DNA from 2 places in the Rossellomorea sp. DA94 genome. Region 2 is predicted to be linked to the other one. Evidence: a T-box and tRNA genes for the amino acid it is inferred to sense, from the RefSeq annotation. Region 2 holds a T-box; the other holds one or more tRNA genes.
What was found. A T-box is a leader RNA that pairs with one kind of tRNA and senses whether it is charged. The one in region 2 lies ahead of alaS (alanine--tRNA ligase), so its partner is inferred to be a tRNA-Ala.
Positions count from the first base shown of each region.

Region 1: it has a tRNA-Ala gene. The T-box ahead of alaS (alanine--tRNA ligase) is inferred to sense a tRNA for this amino acid. The anticodon was not compared.

Region 1 is NZ_CP122397.1:3,771,657-3,783,868, reverse strand. Features, by position in the region: gene P8596_RS19720 (vWA domain-containing protein) at 74-1,477, opposite strand; tRNA gene P8596_RS19715 (tRNA-Ala) at 1,641-1,713, opposite strand; gene P8596_RS19710 (arsenic transporter) at 2,036-3,391, shown strand; gene nagB (glucosamine-6-phosphate deaminase) at 3,461-4,210, opposite strand; gene nagA (N-acetylglucosamine-6-phosphate deacetylase) at 4,191-5,405, opposite strand; gene nagE (N-acetylglucosamine-specific PTS transporter subunit IIBC) at 5,635-7,017, shown strand; gene P8596_RS19690 (GntR family transcriptional regulator) at 7,115-7,840, shown strand; gene P8596_RS19685 (SIS domain-containing protein) at 7,888-8,631, opposite strand; gene P8596_RS19680 (PRD domain-containing protein) at 8,761-9,585, shown strand; gene P8596_RS19675 (sucrose-specific PTS transporter subunit IIBC) at 9,786-11,159, shown strand; gene P8596_RS19670 (carbohydrate kinase family protein) at 11,246-12,202, shown strand; gene P8596_RS19665 (glycoside hydrolase family 32 protein) at 12,202-12,212, shown strand, end outside.
Region 2 is NZ_CP122397.1:3,115,736-3,127,947, forward strand. Features, by position in the region: gene alaS (alanine--tRNA ligase) at 1-2,183, opposite strand, end outside; T-box leader at 2,245-2,458, opposite strand; gene P8596_RS16315 (AI-2E family transporter) at 2,534-3,613, opposite strand; gene P8596_RS16320 (YrzQ family protein) at 3,745-3,876, opposite strand; gene P8596_RS16325 (hypothetical protein) at 3,892-4,077, opposite strand; gene bioB (biotin synthase BioB) at 4,272-5,279, opposite strand; gene P8596_RS16335 (biotin transporter BioY) at 5,295-5,891, opposite strand; gene recD2 (SF1B family DNA helicase RecD2) at 6,026-8,425, opposite strand; gene P8596_RS16345 (tetratricopeptide repeat protein) at 8,443-9,114, opposite strand; gene mnmA (tRNA 2-thiouridine(34) synthase MnmA) at 9,270-10,385, opposite strand; gene P8596_RS16355 (cysteine desulfurase family protein) at 10,436-11,578, opposite strand; gene cymR (cysteine metabolism transcriptional regulator CymR) at 11,592-12,011, opposite strand.

The sequences.
Region 1 (12,212 bases), 660 kb from region 2:
GGTACTTACAGTATTCAGAAAAGTCAATCAAATCACACGAAAAAAGAGACCGGTCATATGACCGGCTCCCAGTTTATATCCCAACCTGCTTTTTGATCGCATCCAATCGTTTATCCAGCTCATCAGAAACGGTTTTCACTTCTTCGTGCTTATTGGACTCCAGGTCATTCAGGTAGTTCCTGATTTTCTCTTGACGGTCATCCAGGAGAGAAGAGATGGCAGAGCGTTTCTCTGAATCAATGAGCTCCTCTTTTTCCAGGCGATTGAGAATCTGGATCATCCTGTTTTCTTCATTCCGAATCATCGTTTGATAGGTAGAGACGATATCCCTCAAGGCATTATAATGATCGACTGTCGTCCAAACATTATCACTGAACCGATTGACAGCCCACCATCTCCACGTATTTTTATTGATGACTTCTTTCCACACGTTCTCAATTTCAGACAATTCTTGTTTCGATTTCACAGAGGAGTACTCTCCGCCACCGGCCTCTGCCACCTTCTTCAATTGCCCGTCGGCTTCTGAGTCCACATCGAATCCGATAATATTGATTTTGACATTGGTATTGTCCGCCTTCACCTTTTTGGCAGCAGCCACGGGATCCCCATCGCAGGTTTCGATTCCATCGCTCACGACATAGATGAAGTTCTCCGTCTTTTCGTCACTATGGGAAGTAAGTTGTTCGTTGGCCAATTCGATGCTTGATGCCAGTGGGGTCCAGCCCTTCGGATCGAATTTCTTCAGTGATTCCGAGAAGGCGCCCTCCTCATACGGTTGAAGGGGATAGATAGACGCGACTGCCTTACATGACATGTCTTTATCGGCATCACTGCCTGTTCCCTTATGTCCGAACGCGATCAGGGAAACATTCACGGATTCGGGTAACTCCTTTGCGAGGCTTTTCAGGCTATCCTTGGCAAGGGACATCTTGCTTTCACCATCCACGTCGGCTTTCATACTTCCGCTTGAATCGATCAACAAGGCGACATTCACCTTTTTGTCTTCTTTTTCGGTGCTTTCATCCATCGGGACATCCTGCAGAAGTCTACCATCGGGAAGCTTCATTTCCTCATATACGACCTCATAGTTTTCAAGCTCAGAGGCAATATCACCGTACCCCGTCTGGAGGCTTGAGAGGATGGACTGTGTCCAATTTTGTTCGGTCCATTTCTCCGTTTCTTTCGTAACGATGTTCTTCATATATTCATCGATGGCCTTCCCTGTAGCTTTTTTATAGGCTTCGGGTTCTTTGGACCAGCTTTTCTTTTCTATGTATTTTTGATAGAGTTCGCCCTCATCCTCATTGATCCATTCTTCCGGGGTATTTGATAAGTCCACATCCTTGGAAGCCTGGGCAGGTTGACCGGGATTCTGTCCGCCTTTTTCCTTAGTAGCGGCATTTTCTGCATCTCCCTGACATCCTGTTAGAAGGAGGAGTAACAAGGCTAAACGAAATAGAGGCTTTATGGGTTTCATATCATTCTCCTTTTGCGGATAGAGTCATACAACGTCATATTTTATCCATAAATTTACTTTTTATCTACTACCCTTAGAACCAGGACAATAAACCCATTTTCAACACAATAAAAAAGGCGTCCTTATTGTATAAATAAGGACGCCTTTTTATGTCATTTCGGTATGGAGCATAGCGGGATCGAACCGCTGACCTTTTGGCTGCCAGCCAAACGCTCTCCCAGCTGAGCTAATGCCCCGTGATTCGGTCAAGATTTATTATATGAAATGTTCATGCCTTCCGTCAATGCTTTTTTGAAATATTCTTTGCTTTGCTTAAAAAAATTCATTATACAGGGCTTGGTCCCTCCTGAAACTATATAAGGGCGTTTGTTTAATAATTGTACCGCCATGCTTCCTCCGCACCTGTCACGGACCGGCAAATATACTAGAGTGACAAACATACATTTTGCTAGATTTAGGTGAAAAACCAGTCCACTTCTATAGGGGTGAATATACATATAGGGAATGGGACATGCAGATCAAACTGTGCATGCCGATCATTTAGAAAGGAGAATAAATATGTCTTTCACGATAGGAATGACGATATTTGTATTCGTGATGACGATGGTAGTGATTTTTTTGAGGCCCGGTGGGATGAATGAGGCATGGCCTGCATCAGTAGGGGCGTTGATCATCTTTATGATGGGGACTGTATCCTTCTCTGACGTTGCAGATATCATCGATAAAATAGGGGGGGCGTCTATTACGATCATGGCAACCATTGTCATGGCAGTCATTTTAGAAAGCTTCGGTTTTTTTCACTGGGTGGCTGCCCGTATGGTGAAATGGTCTAAATACTCAGGATATCGCTTATATTGGTACATTCAATTGCTTTGTTTCACCATGACCCTGTTATTCAATAACGATGGAAGTATTCTCATTACAACCCCCATCCTGATTCTGCTTCTTAAAAATCTTCGACTAAAACCCCATGAAATGATTCCGTATCTATTGAGTGGTGCTCTGATTGCCACCGCTTCTAGTGCCCCGATTGGAGTAAGTAATATTGTGAACTTGATTGCACTGGAGATTGTTCATATGACCCTCTACATGCATACGGCCATGATGTTTGTACCTGCGACATTAGGATTGGTGTTCATGTCAGTGCTGATGTTCATCGTATTAAAGAATAAATTACCGAAGACATTACCAAGGTCCACACATGATGTGGAAGAGAGATTTTTCACGAAGAATTTCCATCCACTGAAAGGGACGATTTCAGTGGAAACCAAGAAAAAGCGAACAGCCTTCATGTTGAAAGTGCTACTGTTTGTCTTCGTCATGCGCTGTCTCCTTTTCGTCGCTTCCTTCTTTGCGATCCCGATTGAATTGGTTGCGGTACTTGGATCAACCGTACTCCTGTTATGGAGATGGTACCATTTGGGTACTAACCCATTGGATATATTGAAAAAAACACCTTGGCATATTCTGATCTTTGCGTTTTCCATGTATGTCATCATTTATGGATTGCATAATGCAGGGTTGACGGATATGCTGGTTGCGCTTTGTGAACCGATCGTCAACCAGGGACTCCTGCAGGCGAGCTTCACCATGGGGGGATTGGTTTCGATTCTTTCAAATATCTTTAATAATCACCCTGCACTCATGGTCGGGACGATAACATTGACGGAAATGGGACTGGACCCCATAACGCTTAAAACCATTTATCTTGCCAATGTCATCGGCAGTGATATCGGTTCCCTGCTTTTACCAATAGGCACCCTGGCATCACTTATCTGGATGCATATCCTGAGACAAAATCATATTAAAGTCAACTGGAAGGATTACTTGAGTGTCTCCTTGATCGTCATCCCCGCTGCAACGGTATTTACTTTATTCCTGTTATACTATTGGGTACAAATGGTGTTTGCATGATAAAAAAAGCGGAGAACATTGGATTGTTCACCGCTTTTTTTCATGCTTTATTTTTACATCCTTACCCTTTCATCTAGTCATCAATTTATGATCTTTCACCAGAGCCAGTGCTTCCTTATCGGCGATCACCGTCACATTCAAATGGCGATTCAAGACAGACGCAGGAAAGTCCTCTGATATTTCACCTTCCACTAACTTTTTTAATGCCTTCTGTTTAGAGTGGCCAGAGGCGAGAAGAAGGATTTCTTTGCTTTTTAAAATGGAGGCGATACCCATTGTAATCGCATGCGTCGGCACGTCATTGATGGAATCGAAGTAGCGGGCATTGGCCTCACGGGTGGATTGTGTAAGCTCGACAATATGGGTGGGAGAGTCAAAAGAAGTGCCCGGCTCATTGAATCCGATATGTCCATTGCTTCCGATTCCCAGTACCTGAAGGTCGATTCCTCCCTCGGAATGGATCTTTTCATCATACGCTTCACATTCCCCGTCAAGATCGGCGGCTTTCCCTGAAGGAATATGTGTGTTTTCTAACGGGATATCAATATGATTGAATAGGTTCTCATTCATATAGTGACAGTAGCTGTTGGGATGATCGCCGGACAGTCCGATGTATTCATCCAGATTGAAAGAAGACACCTGCTGATAGGAGGTGTTATTTTCCTGATGGTCAGCGATCAATGCTTTATAAAGACCTTGGGGTGTGCCTCCTGTGGCTAGTCCCAGGGTAATTTTTTTGTTTTTGTTCACCTTGGATAACAGATAGTCCGCAGCGACATGACTCATTTCCTGGTAGTCTTTAACTTCTATTAGTTTCATGAGTTTCATCCTCTCGAAGATAGGCTGTTTTCCCTTTGCATATTGTGGCATATACATCTTTGTTTTCGTCCAGTATGACGATGTCTGCATCTTTAAGGGGGGAAAGGCTTCCTTTCCGGTTAAACACATTCAATTGCCTTGCCGGATTTTCTGAGGTCATTTTAATGGCACTCCTCATATCGCCCGTTGTGAATGTTTGAATGTTTGTGAAAGCATCTTTCATTTTCAGGACGCTTCCTGCCAATGTGTCCTCATCCAATAAAGCCTTCCCATCCTTGACCGTCACCATCTGGCCGCCGAGCTCATACTGACCATTCTTCAGACATTTCGCCCTCATGGAATCGGTGATAAGGATCAAGCGTTCATCTGTGATCTGATTAAAAGCGAGTTGAATCACTTCAGGGCGGACGTGGATGCCGTCTGTAATCAATTCCACCATCAGTTCCTGTCGAAGGAAGGATGCCCCGACAATACCGGGCTCACGATGATGCAGGCCTGACATTTGATTAAACAAATGGGTCACATGGGACAAGCCGGCGTCGATGGCTTCCCCGACTTCATCGAAGGTTGCACTGGAGTGGCCCACTGAAGAGATGATCCCGTTTTCTTTTAAGTAAGAGATCAGTTCATGATCCTCATCAAGCTCGGGGGCGAGGGTGACTAATTTTATTTGGTTCTGAGAGAGTGTCTGCCAGCGTTTAAATATGTCGACACTCGGCTTTTGAATTCGATCGAGAGGCTGCGCGCCTGCCCGGTCAGGGTTGATGAACGGTCCTTCCAGGTGAAGTCCCAGAATTTCCGCCTGACCGCCTTTTTGATGATTGGCCATATAATCTGCAGTATTCTTCAATGTTTTTTCGATTGACTCGGACTCTTCTGTCATGGTTGTGGCGAGGAAGCTCGTGGTCCCTTCTTTCGGAAGAGTCCCGGTCATCGTATCAAGGGCTTCCCTGGTCGCATCCATGGTATCGGCTCCATTTACGCCATGGATATGAATATCTATCATTCCCGGGACCACACTATACCCATGGGGAAGGGAAATCACTTTAAACTCTTCTATACCGGTCAAACGGGAGCGTTCACCCAATTCGGTGATCATGCCATTTTCTATTTTGATATAGCCTTTTTCATACACTTTATCTTCTGCATAGATCGTTCCATTCAGTATCAGCAGTTTTTCTATATTTGAGGTCATTGAAATCACTCCTTGTGTACTTTACCATTCTACAATACCACCAGTAAGTATAGATGTCTATACCAGTTAGAGGATTGAATGAATATTTTACATGTAAAATTAGTTTGGGAACCTATACAAACCTATAAAGCAATAAGTCCCAATGAATAAATTGGTATAGACATCTATTCCTTTTTAATGATATGATTCTGTCTAAGCGCTTTCAATTGAAACTAAAGGAGAGAATAGTATGTTAGGTTTTTTACAACGAATCGGTAAATCACTCATGCTTCCCATCGCGGTTCTTCCGGCAGCAGCCTTATTGCTGCGCCTGGGTCAGGATGATCTATTAGGAATCGCGTTCATGTCTGAAGCAGGAGATGCCATATTTAAGAATTTAGCTTTAATCTTTGCGATCGGTGTGGCGATCGGATTTTCGAAAGATGGAAATGGTACAGCCGGATTGGCCGGTGCCATTGGTTATTTGGTACTGACGGGCGGTTTAAAAGCCCTGGATCCCGATTCCAATATGGCGATTTTCGGAGGGATTATATCCGGAGTCGTGGCAGGCTTATTATATAACCGTTTTAATGATATTAAACTTCCGGCATGGCTCGGATTTTTTGGAGGCAGACGTTTCGTTCCGATTGTGACGGCAGCATCCATGGTTGTACTCGCAGGGATCTTCGGTATCATCTGGCCACCGATCCAAAGCGGGATCAATTCCATCGGTGAATGGATCATCGGTGCAGGTGCGGCGGGAGTCGGTGTGTTCGGCCTGCTGAATCGTCTCCTGATTCCGGTTGGACTGCATCATGTATTGAATACCCTCGTCTGGTTTGAATTCGGTACATTCAAAGATGCAGCGGGTGAAGTCGTGAAAGGGGATATTCCACGCTTCTTTGCAGGGGATCCTACCGCCGGAACGTTCCAGACCGGCTTCTTCCCGATCATGATGTTCGGTCTTCCGGCAGCGTGTCTCGCCATGATCGTGACGGCCAAAAAACATCTGCGTGCCAATGTAGCAGGGATGTTAATCGGACTCGCCGTCACTTCTTTTTTAACAGGGATCACTGAGCCGATAGAATTCAGCTTCATGTTCCTATCTCCTGTCCTTTACGGGATTCACGCTGTCCTGACGGCGAGCTCTATGGTCGTTACCTATGTACTTGGCATTCATCATGGATTCGGTTTCTCGGCGGGTGCCTTTGACTACATCCTTAATTTCAAAATTGGTCAAAAACCTTGGCTGCTACTTGGAGTCGGAATTCTTTACGGGATCATCTACTTCCTGCTCTTCACTTTCTTGATCAAGACGTTTAATTTGAAGACTCCGGGTCGTGAAGATGATGAAGATGTGGTGGCACCGGATAAAGGTTCAGTCGGGAATAGTAAGTACGAAATCATGGCTTCTCACTTCCTTCAAGATCTGGGTGGTAAAGAAAATCTGGTCGTCATTGATAACTGTGCCACACGATTACGTCTCGAAATCAATGATGTCACACTGGTAGACGAAAAAGCGTTAAAAGCTCACGGGGCGAAAGGTGTGATGAAGGTGAATAATCGGAACCTTCAAGTCATTGTGGGAACGGATGTGGAATTTGTCGCAGACGAGCTGAGAAAGCTGAAATAAAGGAGAGGACAGGGATTGTCCTCATCGCATTGTTGTCTGTTATATACATGCCAGATATAATGAAATAAAACCCGTTAGATCGAAAGGAGAACCGTTCGTGGTTAATAAAAATTCTCCTCTTCCTTTGTATTATCAGTTAGAAGAACACCTTAACCATTTAATACAGTCTGAAGAGCTAAAACCGGGGGACGCCCTGCCATCGGAACGGGAGCTTGCTGAGTCATTTAAAATCAGCAGGATGACCGTGAGACAGGCGATTACCAATCTGGTGAATAAGAATGTCTTATATAGGGAGAAAGGGCGGGGCACATTCGTCTCCCACCGGAAAATCGAACAAAGCCTCCAAGGACTGACAAGCTTTAGCGAAGATATGAAAAGCAGGGGACTCGAGCCTGGCAATAAATTATTGCATTTCGAAATTTCCCCGGCATCGGAGGATATCCGGGAGCTTCTTTCTCTGGAGGAAGAAGAACTAGTTTATACGATGAAGCGGATCCGCCTTGCAAACGGCGAACCGATGGCCTTGGAGACGAGTTATATACCCGTCAGGCTGCTTCCTGGATTGAATCAGGAAATATTGGAGAAATCCCTGTACCATTATATCGAAAGAGAGTTAAACCTTCACATCAGTCATGCCACTCAATCAGTGGAAGCGACACTTGTGACAGAAGCGGATACAAAGCATCTGAAGGTGAAAAGCGGGGAGCCGGTGCTCTTCATCCAACGGGATTCTTTCCTGGAAGATGGAACCCCTTTTGAATTGGTACGATCCGTTTATCGGGCGGATAAATATAAGTTTAAGATCAACCTGGACAGAATGTGAAAAAAGAGCAGGAACCCATGATGATAGGGTTCCTGCTCCTTTTTTGATTACAGTCCTTTTGTTAAAAGGGGGATCCGCATTCGGTACTTCTCGATCAGCTTTTCGTTATGATCACCCGCACCGTCCACGTTACCACTTATGAAGATAGGCGGCTCATATCCTTCATCTGCCATATGTTCGATGGCCCCGGCCATGATGCTATTCAAAATCGCAGCGCCGATGACGGTTGATGAAGGTGAAAATGGAACAGCCACCCGTTCGTGGGTCAAAACAGCGTCCCCTACGACGGAGTGGTTGTTAATGGCAAGATCCACCACTTCACTAAGGAATTTCCCGCTCGGGTGCCTGGATGTTTCTTGTTCTACATAGTCAAAGGAACTGATGGAAGCGACATAGGTACTGTTTTCCTTTGCATGAAGCGCCACGTCGATAGGGACGGGGTTCTTTCCTGAGGTGGAAAGGACGATCATCACGTCTTGAGGCTGAATATCCTGCCCACTCATGAACTCAGACGCATATCCTTCTGCCCTTTCTAATTGAGAAGAACGTACGGCGCCTTCGTGGAGCATGAGGGGCTCGATCAAGATCGGGTTGATCGGAACCAGTCCACCTGCCCTGTAGAACACCTCTTCAGAGAGGATGTGAGAGTGGCCGCACCCGAAAAGGTGGATGATGCCGTCCTGTTGGATGCAGGAAGAAATGCGTTGGGCAAGACTGGCCATTCTGTCGGCTTCTTTCGTTTGCACCTCGTGAAGTTTTTCCTGGATTTTCTCAAAATATGTAGGTATCATTCTGTTCCCGCTTTCCGTTTTTCTTTCAGCATACCATGTATCAAGAAAATGTTGTATCGCCACACTTATCTTGTTATCTATCCTTCAACTCGTGTAACATAAGGTTAATGAACCGTACGGAGGATATGTATGCGCATTTTTAAAATACTTAACAACAATGCTGTCGTAGTGGTGGATGGACCCCAGGAGAAGATTGTGATGGGAAGTGGGATTGCCTTTCAGAAAAAGAGGAATGATATCATCCCAAAGAATAAAATTGAGAAGATATTTGTCCTTCATGAGCAATCATCCGAGAAATTCCAGCAACTCCTGGCTACCTTGCCGGAGGAGCATATTGAAATCGCTGAAAACATCATTAGCTATGCAGAAGGTCATCTGAATGCACCTTTAAGCGATCATATCCATATCGCTTTGACGGATCACCTTTCATTTGCATTGGAAAGACTTCAGCAGGGGATCCCCATTCAAAATAAATTGTTAAACGAAATCAAGCTGCTCTATAAAAAAGAGTATGAAGTGGGTTCATGGGCAAAGGCGGAAATCAAAGAGAAACTGGGCATTGAAATTCCCGATGATGAGGCAGCTCATATCGCCCTGCATGTCCATACGGCGAAGATGGATGCACCGTCTATGAGTGAATCGTTGAAGCAGGCAACGATCCTGAGAGATTTTGTGGAACAGGTGGAATCCATCTTGTCCATAGAGGTGGAGGAGTCGAGCATCAACTATCAACGGTTGATTACCCACCTCCGTTTTGCTTTGAACAGGATCGAACAGGGGGATCAGTTTGACCCCATTGATGAGGATATGCTTGACCTCATTCAAGTGAAGTATGTGCTGGCGTATGAATGTTCTGAACAAATTGCCGGGTATCTGGAGGAAGAATATGGCATTCAATTTCCCCTATCAGAGGTAGCGTACATAGCTCTTCATATTCAGCGTTTGTTAAAGTGAATGGGTTGACGGTATCGCTTACATCTTGTAAAATGAACTCAAATCAATTTCATACAGTAGGATTGTTACTGATCATGCAGGCAAGACCTAGAATCTTTAAGACGATAATGGTAAGCGTCTCTCTTTGACCTACCTCTATCCTCTTAAGGGTACTGGGTCTTTTTTTATTGATTTTCTTTAATAAACAGGAGGGATTCTTAATGAATTATCGTGAAGTGGCTGAAAAGCTTGTCCCTTTATTGGGCGGTAAAAATAATGTAGTGAGTGCTACACATTGTGCGACGAGGCTGCGTCTCGTCATTGATGACGAAACTCAGATAGACAAGAGTGCCATCGAAGAATTGGATGGAGTGAAAGGGGCATTTTCAAGCTCCGGACAGTTCCAAATCATCTTCGGGACTGGGAATGTAAACAAAGTATTTGAACATTTTGCACCGCTTGTCGGGGCAACAATGGATGATAAGTCACCAACGGGTGAGACACACAGTGATGCAGCGAAACGGAAGATGAACCCGTTTGCCCGCTTTGCCCGTACACTTTCCAATATATTTGTTCCAATCATCCCGGCCATCGTAGCGGCTGGTATGTTGATGGGGTTACTTGGATTGATGAAAACGTATGAATGGGTCGATCCTGAAAGCGGTCTATTCGTCATGCTCGATATGTTTTCTTCTGCAGCGTTTATTATTCTACCGATCCTGATCGGGATGAGTGCTGCGAAGGAATTTGGCGCAAATGGTTATTTAGGTGCGGTCATCGGGGGAATTATGACCCACCCGGCATTATTGAATCCTTGGGGTCTTGCTGACGCACAGCCCTCCACACTTGATTTCTTCGGATTCGGGGTTGAAATGCTCGGCTATCAGGGAACAGTCATTCCAGTATTATTGACGGTTTACGTCATGGCAAAGGTAGAAAAGGGATTACGCAAAGTGGTGCCAAATACGATAGATTTGTTGGTGACACCATTCTTAACGGTCATCTTTACAGGATTCACCGCCCTGCTTGTCGTGGGTCCGCTAGGCAGAATCCTTGGTAATGGTATTACGACGGTTCTGGATGTTGTTTATAATACAGCCGGACCAATCGCGGGACTTATCTTCGGAGGACTGTATTCAACCATTGTATTGACAGGTGTTCATCACAGCTTCCATGCCATCGAGGCTGAGCTGTTATCGAACATCGGAGGGAACTATTTGCTTCCGATATGGGCCATGGCCAACGTTGCACAGGGTGGGGCGACACTTGCTGTTTTCTTCAGGACGAAAAACAAGAAAACGAAGGAAATCGCTGTACCTGCAGCGGTATCTGCTTTTCTTGGAATTACAGAACCGGCTATCTTCGGAGTGAATTTAAAGCATCGTCGACCCTTTATCGGTGCGGCAATAGGTGGTGCGCTTGGTGGCGCGTACGTCGTATTCACCCATGTGATGGCGAATGGAATCGGCCTCACCGGTATTCCGATGTTTGCGATTGCCCAGGATCCTCTAAATTATGGAATTGGCTTTGTCATCGCTGTAGCAGGCGCCTTCATTGCAACCTTATTGCTTGGTTGGAAGGAAGAAACAAAATAAAAAAATCATTTTCCTTATCAGTCACGTGACTGATAAGGATTTGCTATATTTAAAGAAAACCTATATGAAACAAGGAGGAATCCCCTATGAAACAGGGAATTATTTCACTGGGAGAAGCATTGATAGACTTCATCCCGTTAGACAAAAACAATAGTACCTATCAAAAAAGTCCCGGAGGAGCTCCCGCAAATGTGTCGGTAGGACTCGCAAGATTGGGTGCAAGGTCTACTTTCCTGGGGAAAGTGGGAGACGATGTATTAGGGAGGTTCCTTCATGAAACCCTCCGGGAATATGGAGTGAGTACCAATCAAATGCTGCTGACTTCTGACGTTCGTACGGGTGTCGTGTTTGTAACGAATGGAGAAGGCGGGGAGCGCAGCTTCGACTTTTATATCGACCCGAGTGCTGACCGGTTCCTCCAAGTGAGTGATATAGATGAAGAAGATTTCATTTCCCATAAGATCCTTCACTTCGGTTCCATCTCCATGATCAGCTCGCCGGCGAAGGAAGCAACGCATCATGCGGTGAAGGTAGCGAAAGAGAATGGTTTATTGGTGTCGTATGATCCGAATTTACGATTGGGTTTATGGGATTCTGAAGAAAACGCCAGGGCAATGATCAAGAGCATGCTTTCTGAAGCGGACGTCGTGAAAATCTCTGAGGAAGAACTCGAATTCATTACAGGAGAAAAAGAGATCGAAGCCGGGATCAGGAAGCTGACATCCTACCATATCCCATTTTTAATCATTACGATGGGAGCAGAAGGAAGTTATGTGTGCATTGGTGATGATCGACAATATGTTCCGGCCATGAAGGTGAAAGCGGTGGACACCACAGGAGCCGGTGATGCGTTCGTATCAGGGATTCTATACTCACTACATGAATATCAGGGAAGGATAGAGTCACTCTCTATCGAAGAAGCAGCGGAGATGGCCAGGTTTGCTGCCGTGTCAGGGGCACTTACCGCCTCCACCAAAGGAGCGATGACGGCCCTTCCCTCCCTGGAGGAAGTCAGCCTTCATCTGAAAAAGGGGGAAGTGTGATGCCGAGGGA
Region 2 (12,212 bases):
TTCGGATTCGATTTCAGTTTCGCTGCAACCTCTTTCAGTTGAGATACCTGATCATTCAATACTGTATACGCATTTTCTGCTGTAACGGCTTCGATCCGTCTGGTACCGGCACCGATCCCGCTTTCAGAGAGGATCTTGAATAAGCCGATCTCGGATGTATTGGATACGTGACAGCCTCCGCAAAGCTCCAGGCTGTAGTCTCCAATCGATACGACACGTACTTCTGAACCATATTTCTCACCGAATAACGCCATGGCACCCATCTCTTTAGCCTCGGTTAGAGATTTCAGGGCCGTGTTCACTGACATCGCTTTCCAAACCTTCTCATTGACGATGGCTTCGATCCGTTCCATTTCTTCTGGTGATACAGATCCGAAATGAGAGAAATCAAAGCGCAGACGATCCGGTTCAACAAGGGAACCTGCCTGATTCACGTGTTCTCCAAGGACGTCTTTCAATGCCTGATGAAGAATGTGAGTCGCTGTATGGTTTTTCTCCACTTTTGTTCTGGATTCTCTTGAAACCCTTGCAAGGACCTCGGCCCCCTGCTCCAATGTCCCCTCTTCTACAACGGCCGTGTGAAGGTTTTGTCCATTAGGTGCTTTTTTGACCGTTTTGACGAATACTCTTACGCCATCTGCTTCGATATATCCCTTATCCCCGATCTGTCCACCGCTTTCTGCATAGAAAGGAGTCTCGTTGAGGATGAACTGGCATTCCTGACCTTTACCGACCTGAGGCTGACGTTCATTGTCCACCAATAATTCAAGGACTGTCGAATTACTTTCGAGTGTGTCATATCCAACAAAGCGGCTTTCCACTGTAATATCACTCAGGACTCCACCCTGCACCTGCATGCTTCCTACATCCTGGCGTGCAGATCTCGCTCTTTCACGCTGACCTTCCATCTCTCTCTCAAAACCTTCATGATCAACCGTCAATCCTTCTTCTTCTGCGTACTCTTCCGTTAATTCAACAGGGAAACCATACGTGTCATAAAGACGGAAGACATCTTCACCAGGAATCACGTTACTTCCGGAAGACTTTTGTACCTTGACGATGGATGAAAGGATAGCCAAACCTTCATTCAATGTCTCATGGAAACGGTCCTCTTCATTTTTCACCACTTTTTGGATGAATTCTGCTTTTTGCTTCACTTCCGGATAGAAGTCAACCATGATTTCAGAAACGACTGGAACCAATTCATACATGAATGGGCGGTTGATTTCGATCTGTTTGGCAAAGCGTACAGCGCGGCGAAGAAGTCTTCTTAAGACATACCCGCGGCCTTCATTGGATGGAAGGGCCCCGTCACCGATCGCAAAGGAAACCGTTCTGATATGATCGGCAATAACTTTGAAAGCTACATCCGTCTCGTTGTCTTTGCCGTAAGACTTCCCTGAAATTTCTTCCGTTGCAGCAATGATCGGCATAAATAAATCGGTATCAAAGTTCGTAGGGACTTCCTGAACGACGCACGCCATTCGCTCGAGGCCCATGCCAGTATCAATGTTCTTCTTCGGAAGCGGTGTGTACGTCCCGTCAGGATTGTGATTGAATTGTGAGAACACCAGATTCCACACTTCAAGATAACGATCATTTTCCCCGCCTGGATATAATTCTGGATCTTCGGGATTGTCTCCGTATTCAGGTCCGCGATCATAGAAGATTTCTGTATTCGGACCACTCGGGCCTTCTCCGATATCCCAGAAGTTCCCTTCGATACGGATGATGCGTTCAGCAGGGACCCCCACTTTTTGGTTCCAGATGTCAAATGCTTCGTGATCTTCCGGGTGGATCGTGACGGAAAGCTTTTCAGGATCGAAGCCAACCCACTTTTCATCCGTGAGGAACTCCCATGCCCATTCAATTGCTTCTACCTTAAAGTAATCACCGATCGAGAAGTTCCCGAGCATCTCGAAGAATGTATGATGTCGTGCTGTCTTCCCTACATTCTCGATGTCGTTCGTACGAATCGATTTTTGGGCATTCACGATTCGTGGATTTTGAGGGATCACACGGCCATCAAAATATTTCTTTAATGTCGCTACCCCACTGTTGATCCATAATAGGGAAGGGTCTTCATGGGGAACGAGTGATGCACTCGGTTCTACTCCGTGTCCTTTTTCCTGAAAGAAATCTAAAAACTTCTGACGAATTTCTGCGCCTGTTAATTTGTTCATATCAAGCTTCCTCCTTTGTATGTATGGTTAAAAAAGAATACAAAAAAGCCCTCATCCCTAAAACAGGGACGAGAGCTGTTTCTCGCGGTACCACCCTGGTTATGAATAAACCTTCGTTCATTCATCCCTCAATGCACCTTAACGCGGCTGGACGGCAGGCTTTACCTGCACTCAGGATTAGCATTCCGTTATCCTTCATCTAAAATCCCTTACACCCTGGGGGATTTCTCTCTGTAAGATGGACTATAACGTACTCGGTCCTTCATTGCTTTCATTTTATGCGAATACTTGTATATGTTGGATTATAGAAATATTCATGGTATTTGTCAATGATCATTCCCATTTTTCAGCTATTCATCGATCTTTGTATGAAGAAAATGGGTCCTTCCGTGTAAAATGGCCACTTTAATGACGGCAAGAAAGGGCACTGCTACAATCATGCCGATCACACCGCCTACCTCGCCTCCCAGGATTAAAGCACCCATGATGAATAAAGGGTGCATATGAAGACTTTTACCGACGATGAGTGGTGATAGGATGTTACCCTCCAAGAACTGCAGGACCACCACCATAATGACAACATAGATCACCATATTCGTGGAGATCGTACTTGCGATGATGGCTGCCGGGACAGCCCCAATGATCGGGCCGAAATACGGGATCACATTCGTCACGCCAATGATCAAGCCGAGAATGAGGGGGTATTTCATACCGATCAGCCATAGGGTGGCGGCTGAAATACCACCGATGATCAAGCAAACCAAGAGCTGCCCCCGGATATAACCACCGAGGGATTCATCCACATCATGTGAAAATGATATCGCACTCTGCCTCCATTGTTTCGGGGTAAGCTGCCACATGAACGCCTTTACTTTTGTAATATCCTTTAATAAATAAAAGGATACGAAGGGAATGATGGCCACGATGAGCAGACTGTTCATGAACTTCATCACCGTCGCCAGCACCAAAGCCACAAGGCCCGTCACCCACGCTTCGAGTCCGTCTATTCTCTTCTCAAGCTGTGACTGGATTCCGTCCGGCCATGTGGAAGTCTCACTCTGCACAACCTTCAGCCAGCCCTGGTACTGCTCTGTAAAAACCGGCGCGTTCTCCGATAAATCCTTCAGCTGATGAATGACGGCCGGGGTCCCTTTATAGATGGCATAGCCCAATCCCCCAAAGAAAAGGAGGTAGATGAAGAGGATGGCGATCCCCCTGTGAATACCTGCTTCATGCAGTTTCTCCACTACAGGATGAAGCAGGTAGGCAATGAAACCGCCTATGAAGAAAGGAAGCAGGGAAAAGAATAAGACCTCTAATACCGGATGCCAAACAGGCTTCAATAAAAAGAGAACATATAGAAATAATGCAAGAATGAGGGCCATCGAAAGCCTGTATATCCATCTTGTATAAGATTTTCTTTCCACCATCCACACCTCCCTCCTTTATCCTCTAGTGTTTGAAGATAAGAGGTGGTTTTATTCATGGGGATTCATTCGCCCTCCTTTATTAAAGAACAAAAAAAGAGACTGACCCACAATGAGCCAGTCTCTTTCAGCTGTTAAAAAAGTTTCTTTACTTGTTTACGGATTCGTTTCATTTGTCTCTGACTCATCATATTGGATCTTTGAGAATAGATGGAAGCCGCGACTCCTGCTCCAAAACCAACGATGGATGCAAATGTTTTATTCAAGAAAGACACCTCTTCCTAGCTTAGTCGGCGTTCTTCCTCATCAAACAAGTCATCTAAGGAGCTGAGTGATCCATCCTCTTCCACTTGGTGAGTATGAATGACTCCCTTAGACAAGGAAAGTTCAATATAACATCCCCAACAATAGTATTGGTTGATGCCGATCTTTCCGATATCTTTGCTCTGACAATTTGGACACTTCATCGGTACGTTCACCTCAGGGCTTCACCGGATAATGGTGATTATTCCCTACCATCATGTCCAATCAGTGCATGTTTTATACTCGTTTAATGAGTTCTGACGCCCAAACATTGATGCAATATCAACGTTCTTATATAGTGTGGGATATTTTCCTGAATTCATAAGGAGTAACCTTTTCCATAGCATCCATTGAATTTTTATGGAGTGATGACGGACTGCCCGATTTCTTCTTTTACATAATCAATTTCAAATCCGAGATCTTCAAGCATTTTATGGTCCGCTGTGCCGTCCTGTCCGGCTGTCGTAAGGTAATCCCCGACAAAGATCGAGTTTGCCGGATAAAGGCCCAGTGGCTGAAGGCTTCGCAGGTTCACTTCACGCCCACCGGAAATCCTGATCTCTTTCGTCGGATTGATGAAGCGCATCAAGCAAAGGACCTTTAAGCAATACCTTGGGTTCAGTTCATCCGTTCCTTCAAGAGGTGTCCCATCGATGGCATGAAGGAAATTGACCGGTATCGAGTCAGCATCGAGGACCTTCAGGCTATGTGCCATATCCACCACATCCTGCAGCGTTTCTTTCATGCCGACGATGATTCCGGAGCAAGGGGAAATACCTTCTGCTTTTGCCTGCTCTACGGTATTCACCCTGTCTTCATATGTATGGGAAGTGGTGATGTTTTCATGATGGTTAACGGACGTATTGATGTTATGGTTGTAGCGGTCCACTCCTGCTTCCTTTAACCGTTTCGCCTGGTCACCCTTTAATAATCCAAGACATGCGCATACTTTCAAATTATACTGTTCCTTGATTTCTTTAACGGCCGATACAACATGATCCACTTCCCGATTGCTCGGACCACGGCCACTTGCCACGATGCAGTAAGTGCCGACATTCAGTTGATGAGCATTTTCGGCTCCCTTCATGATGGTTTCTTTATCCACCATGCGGTACTTCTCAATCGGTGCATCAGAGACGCTTGACTGGGAACAGTACCCACAATTCTCAGGACACAGTCCCGATTTTGTATTAATGATCTTATTTAATTTGACCTTATTTCCATAATAATGTTTCCGGATCACGTACGCGCTGTGCAACAGTTCCAGAAGCTCATCATCCGGACTTTTCAGGATGGCTAAAGCTTCTTCGTTCGTTAGTTCCCTTCCCTCGATGACCTCATCTGCAAGTGTTTTCCACGTTTTCATCTGACAACCTCCCCATTAAGCGGCACGCTTCAAATTTCTAAATGTACTTTTTGACAGAACCGATTTTTCTAAACGATGGGCCATGACACCAGCACAGACGGCTAAAATGATGTCCTTCGGAAGCGGAACCACCATCCATGCCCATGCGAGCTTATAGGTGAATCCTTCCGGAGTTTGTGCCCAGAACTTATATGCAGCGTACATCCAGTTTGTTCCGACTACATAATTGACGGCCATCCCGACCAGTGCGGCGAAGATATATACTTTGATCCCTTTATGTTTTTCCACGATTTTACCGGTAATGTAAGCTGTGAAGATAAACGAAACGATAAATCCGAATGTCGGGCTTACTATAGAAGATAACCCTGCTCCAAATCGGGCAAATACCGGGACCCCTACAAGACCGACCAATGCGTACACTGTCATGGAAATCGCCCCGACCCTGCTTCCAAGGATCGCCCCTGCTAAAATGGCGAAAAACGTCTGTAAAGTAATGGGCACACCGCCTACTACCATAAAAGGTACGAATGTGGTGATGTTGGCACCGATCGCCATAAGTGCAACAAACATCCCTGCCAGTGTAATATCGATTGTCCTTAATTTTCTGCTCATCTGTCTTCCCCCATCTGTCATTTTTTCTACAAGATAAGGATATCGCTTTCATTAAATATATGTCAACTTAAATTTTGTTTTAGTTGACAATAAACTTAAAAAAAGTTGATGAATGACATCTTCATTCATCAACTTTATGCCTTCATGAAATCGTAAGGGCTGATCCCTTCCATTCCAATCATCGGGTCTTCATTCAGAAGGACTTCTTCAATGGGTATGTCCCCTTCTGATAAATCTTCTTCCACATGACTCCCCTCGTCATGCAGTATGCCTCTCAGCTTCTCACTCAAGGTCGTTTTCCTGAGAAAATCATCTTCCCTCTCCACTCCAAGCTTGAAAGCATCCAGCTCTCCGCAGAGAATGAGAAATTGCTTGCTCCTTGTAATGGCCGTGTATAGGAGATTTCTCCGTAACATCCGGTAATAGCTCTTTACGACGGGTAAAATGACAATGGGAAATTCGCTTCCCTGGGATTTATGGATCGAGCAGCAATACGCATGGGTGATTTGCATGAGGTCCTGCCGTGTATACGTGACCTCATTGCCTTCATACGAAACGATGATCATGTCCTGTTTCTCGGTGTTTTCCTTCGCATAAAAGATCGAAACGATTTCACCTATATCCCCGTTGAAAACATTGTTTTCAGGCTGATTGACAAGCTGAAGGACTTTATCCCCGATCCGGTATTTCACGTCCCCGAAGGCGATTTCTTTCCGTGTCCCATCGTTACTATTAAAGATTTCCTGAAGAAGTTCATTCAAGCGGTCGATCCCTGCAGGGCCCCTGTACATTGGGGCAAGGACCTGTATATCTTTAGGTGAGTAGCCCTTCTTCTTGGCATTTTCCACCACTTTCTGAACGACCTCTGAAATCTGATTCGTCCTGCAGGGAAAGAACGAACGATCTTTTTGCTGTTTGGTCAAATCGGCGGGAACCTGTCCCCTTTTCATATAGTGAGCAAGTTCAATGATCGAGGAACCCTCTTCCTGCCTGTATATATCCGTCAACCTGACAGTCGGCACGCTTTCCGAATTCAACAAGTCCTTCAGTACCTGACCCGGACCGACGGACGGCAATTGATCTTCATCCCCGACAAATATCACTTGAATATCATCAGGCAGAGCCTTCAGCAATTGATGGGCCAGCCAAGTGTCGACCATGGAAACTTCGTCCACAATCAACAGCTTGCCCTCGATGGCCCGTTCTTCATCGCTCTGAAATCCTTCCTGACCATTCCATCCGAGGAGTCGGTGGATCGTCATGGCCGGCAGCCCCGTAGATTCTGTCATCCGCTTAGCTGCACGTCCTGTAGGGGCCGTGAGCAATACGGGGAACGGCTCATCTTTGTAATCCTTGGGATCCAAAGAACACCCGTGAAGATCGGCGAACAGTTCGACGATCCCCTGAATGACAGTGGTCTTCCCCGTACCCGGTCCACCCGTCAACAGGAGCATGGGAGACATCAATGCCGTCTCGATGGCTTCCTTTTGAGAAGGCGCATACTGTACCCCTAGCCTGTCCTCCAGGGCACCCAGTGACAGAAGGAATTCAGACTGGGGGAATTGATCTTTATACTGTGTCTGGGACAATATCTTTTCGATATTCGTCACAATCCCCTTTTCAGAGAAATAGAGGGAAGGAACATACACCTTCGTCCCTTCACCGATGACTTTGCTTTCTTCCTCCAAGGAAACCAATTGAGTGGAAATGTCCGTGTATTCGATTCTTTCTGGCTGACTTTTCTCAAGGAGCTCTTTCACCGTAACAATGAGTTCTTCCGCTTCAAGATACACATGACCCTGCTTGACACATGTTTGTTCCAGGGTATATAAACAGCCTGCTTTGATCCGGTCCGGGTGACTGCCTGTCAAACCAATCTTGGACCCCAATTCATCTGCCCGGGTAAAGCCGATCCCTTCAATATCTTCCACAAGCTTATAAGGATTCTTTTGAATGATTTCAAGTGCCTGCTCTTTGTAAGCCTGATAGACCTTCATGGAAATCTGGGGACCGAATCCAAGCTCATTCAGCATGATCATGACCCGCTCGAGTCCCTGATGCTCAGATAACGTATCATAGATACTCTTAGCCTTTTCCTTTGGAAGCTTTGGAATTTCATCTAAAAGGCTTGGATTTTCGAGTATTTTACTGATCGCATTTTCCCCGATATGCTCAACGATCTTTTCAGCTGTTTTTTTCCCGATCCCTTTGAAGAGATCACTTGATAAATAATGGACGACACCCTGTGTGGTTTGGGGTATTTCTTTCTTGAAATGCTTGGCATGAAACTGCATGCCAAATCTTGGATGCTCTTGAAATCTCCCATAAAATATATAGGTATCATCTTCATGTATCTTAGGGAAATTCCCGGTTACGACCGCTTCTTTATCCTCATAAGAATCATTCGTTTCATCCACACGGATTCTGACCACCGAATAAAGGTTCTCCTCATTATGAAAAATCGTGACAAGATGCCTTCCTTTTATATATATTTCTTCCTCACCAAACAGCTTTAAAGAGTCTTGCTGGCTCAAGGCAGTGAACCCCCTAACTATTCACTTTGTTCATTTTTAAGCTTTTCGATCATCTTGATTCCATAACCCGCCAGCATATGATCAGGTTGAACGTCAATGGCTTTGTTAAAATACATGAGTGCCGTATCCGCATCATCCTTATGGCCAGCATACGCAACCCCCAGATTGTAATTGGCATCTGCATGCTCAGGATCCGCTTCCACCACTTGGGATAATTGAGTGATCGCTTCTTCATATGCTTCCACTTTCGCAAGACACAATCCTAATTGGAAACGCGCTTCGATGTCTTCTTCATTCAATTCAACGCTTCGCTGAAAGTACGGTAGTGCAAATCTTGGCTGATCTAACTGGAACAGACTCATCCCAAGCATGAAGAATACGTCGCTATTCTCCATTCCTTTGGAGATGGCCTTTTCAAATTGATCTTTTGCTTCGTCAAATTTATTCTCATTGAAGAACAGATTTCCGAGAGAGTAATAAGCTGCTCCTGCGTTTTCATCAACGGAAATCGCCCGTTCAAAAAACTTCTTCGCTTTTTCATTGTCACCAACTGACATCAATACATTACCGAAATTGATATACCCTACCGGTTCCTTCGGATTTTCTTCGATGGCTTCTGTGAAGAGTTTTACCGCCTCTTCTACTTTTCCTTCTTGTAATAACTCAATGCCTTTTAAATTCTTATCCAATGTAAACACCTCTATATGGTCTAATATTTATGTATGTACTTCCTTTTATCGTTACTAGTATAACATAAGGGACATCCTGAAATGGAATCCTTCCGTGATGAAAAAAAGGACTGAGAGAAAAGAGATTCCCTTCTCCTTTTCCCAGTCCTTTTGCTTTATCCGACGTACGTCAGTTTTTTCTCATCTTTAAAGATGGTATCGATCGTTCCTCCACCAAGGCACTCATCCCCGTTGTAGAAAACGACTGCCTGTCCCGGCGTCACCGCGCGAATAGGTTCATCAAAGATGACTTTCACCTTGCCATCTTCCAATGGAATGACTGTGACCTTATTATCATCCTGACGATAACGGAATTTTGCCGTGCATGCGAACTCAGACGATTTCTCTTCATTCGATGTCCAGTGAACATCCGTCGCAAGAATCGAATCGGAATAAAGGGCAGGGTGCTCAAAGCTTTGACCTACGTAAAGGACATTCCTTTCCAGGTCCTTCCCGATGGCAAACCACGGCTCACCTGCACCACCGATGCCAAGGCCGTGACGTTGACCGATGGTATAGTACATCAATCCATCATGTTTCCCCATCACTTTTCCATCCAGGGTCTCCATCTTTCCAGGCTGCGCCGGAAGATAGTTACTCAAGAAATCCTTGAAGTTACGTTCACCGATGAAGCAGATTCCCGTACTGTCTTTCTTGGTTGCAGTGGCAAGGCCCGCTTCCTTGGCAATTTCACGTACCTTCTTCTTATCGATGCCGCCTAGGGGGAACATCACTTTTTCAAGCTGTTCCTGCCCGAGCTGATTGAGGAAGTATGTTTGATCCTTATTGCTATCGACCCCGCGCAGCATTTTGTATTCGCCATCACGGTACTCGACCTGTGCATAGTGACCCGTGGCCAGATAGTCTGCACCTAACTTCAATGCATGATCAAGGAATGCCTTGAACTTGATTTCCTTATTGCACATCACATCCGGATTCGGGGTCCTGCCGGCTTTATATTCATCCAGGAAGTACGTAAACACTTTATCCCAATATTGTTTTTCAAAATTCACAGCGTAGTAAGGAATCCCAATTTGGTTACATACCCGAATCACGTCGTTGTAGTCTTCGGTTGCCGTACATACTCCATTTTCATCGGTATCATCCCAGTTCTTCATGAAAATCCCGATGACTTCATAGCCTTGCTCTTTCAATAATAATGCAGCTACAGAAGAGTCCACTCCACCGGACATCCCAACGACCACTCTCGTATCCTTTGGTTCTTTTTTCACTAACGCCACCTCCTTGTTTCCGTTCGATCGCCTCATGTAAGACGACCCTCTTATGTTGTTAATCTCTTCACGATGTTTGCGACTTCATGGGCCACTCTCTCAATCTGTTCCTCCGTATTTCCAAGGCCGAAGCTGAAACGGATGGAGTTCCTTGATTGATCGGACTGTTTCCCATACATCGCCACGAGTACATGTGATGGTTCTATCGATCCAGCCGTACAAGCGGAACCGCTTGAAACGGCGATACCTGACATATCCAGATTCATCAGCATGGATTCTACATCCGTGCCGGGAAAGCTTAAGTTTAGCACATGGGGTAATCCGTGCTCAAGGGATCCGTTCTCTTCGAATTGGGTCCCCTTATCAGCCAACGTCTGTCTAAGCAGATTCTTGAGACCGGAGAGAGACGCATGCTTCTCCTCAAGAGAATGCCGTGCAATCTCCACTGCTCTCCTCAGACCCACGATGGCAGGGACATTCTCTGTTCCCGCACGGCGCTTGCGTTCCTGTTCACCGCCGTATGAACCAGGCTGAAGATCCACCCCTTTGTGGGAATAAAGAAATCCAATTCCCTTGGGACCGTTGATCTTATGCCCTGAAACCGAAAGCAGATCGACCCTCAGGTCCCGGACATCGATGCTGGTCAATCCGAAGGCCTGTACAGCATCCGTATGAAAATAGGCCTGGTGATCCTGTAATAATTCACCGATTTCTTTAATCGGCTGCAGGGTCCCCACTTCATTATTCCCGAACATGATCGTGACGAGAATGGTATCATCACGCAGCTCCTTTTCAAGATCCTGAAGCGCTATCCTTCCTGATCGGTCCACAGGTAGGTACGTGACCTCAAAGCCTTTTGATTCCAGGAATTCACATGCATGCAATACAGCATGATGCTCGGTCTGTGTCGTAATGATGTGGGTACCCTTTTCCTTATTGGCTTCGGCCGTTCCGATGATCGCTAAATTATCCGCCTCAGTTCCACCACTGGTGAAAATGATTTCATTGTAATCGGCATGGATGCTAGCTGCAATGATGGTCCGTGCATGATCCACAAGATGACGAGATGCACGTCCAAATGAATGAATGCTCGAGGGATTGCCAAAGTCCTCCTTCATCACGGCTGTCATTTCATCAATCACTTCAGGATGCATGGGCGACGTTGCAGCATGATCCAGATACACTCTTTCCATTGATTGTTACCTCCTAGATATAGAACATATACGCATCTGATTCACCATCATCAGAGTGGCTGGCCAAATCTTCAATTGTTGTATTGTCGAGTACTTCTTTAACGGCATCCCTGATCCTGATCCACAGTTCACGCTTTGCCGGTTCCTCGTCCTCGATTCCTTCCACAGGACTGATCGGACCTTCAAGGATCCGGATAATATCCCCCGCTGTAATGTCAGATGGCTCATGGCCCAATACATAACCACCGTACGCACCCCTGATACTTCTGACCAGACCGCCGTTCCGCAGTGGAGCGACAAGCTGCTCAAGATAATGTTCAGACAGCTCATGCTGCTGTGCGATGGTTTTCAGTGAAGTCGGTCCTTCACCATGTCGTTTTGCAAGTTCTATCATAATGGTTAAACCGTAACGGCCTTTAGTTGAAATCTTCATGTCCAGCACCTCTATTATATTTAATAACGTCACATGTTGAGACGGGACGTTTTTCTCCTTATTGACTTTTGTTATTATAGCATATTCGCGCCCTCACTGTGAAAGGGGCGGTTTCATTCTCATTGTGCATCCACAATATTTCCTTAATGCTGCCTCCTGTGATAAAGTGAATGGTACTAGAACGTCAGTTTGGAGAGATGT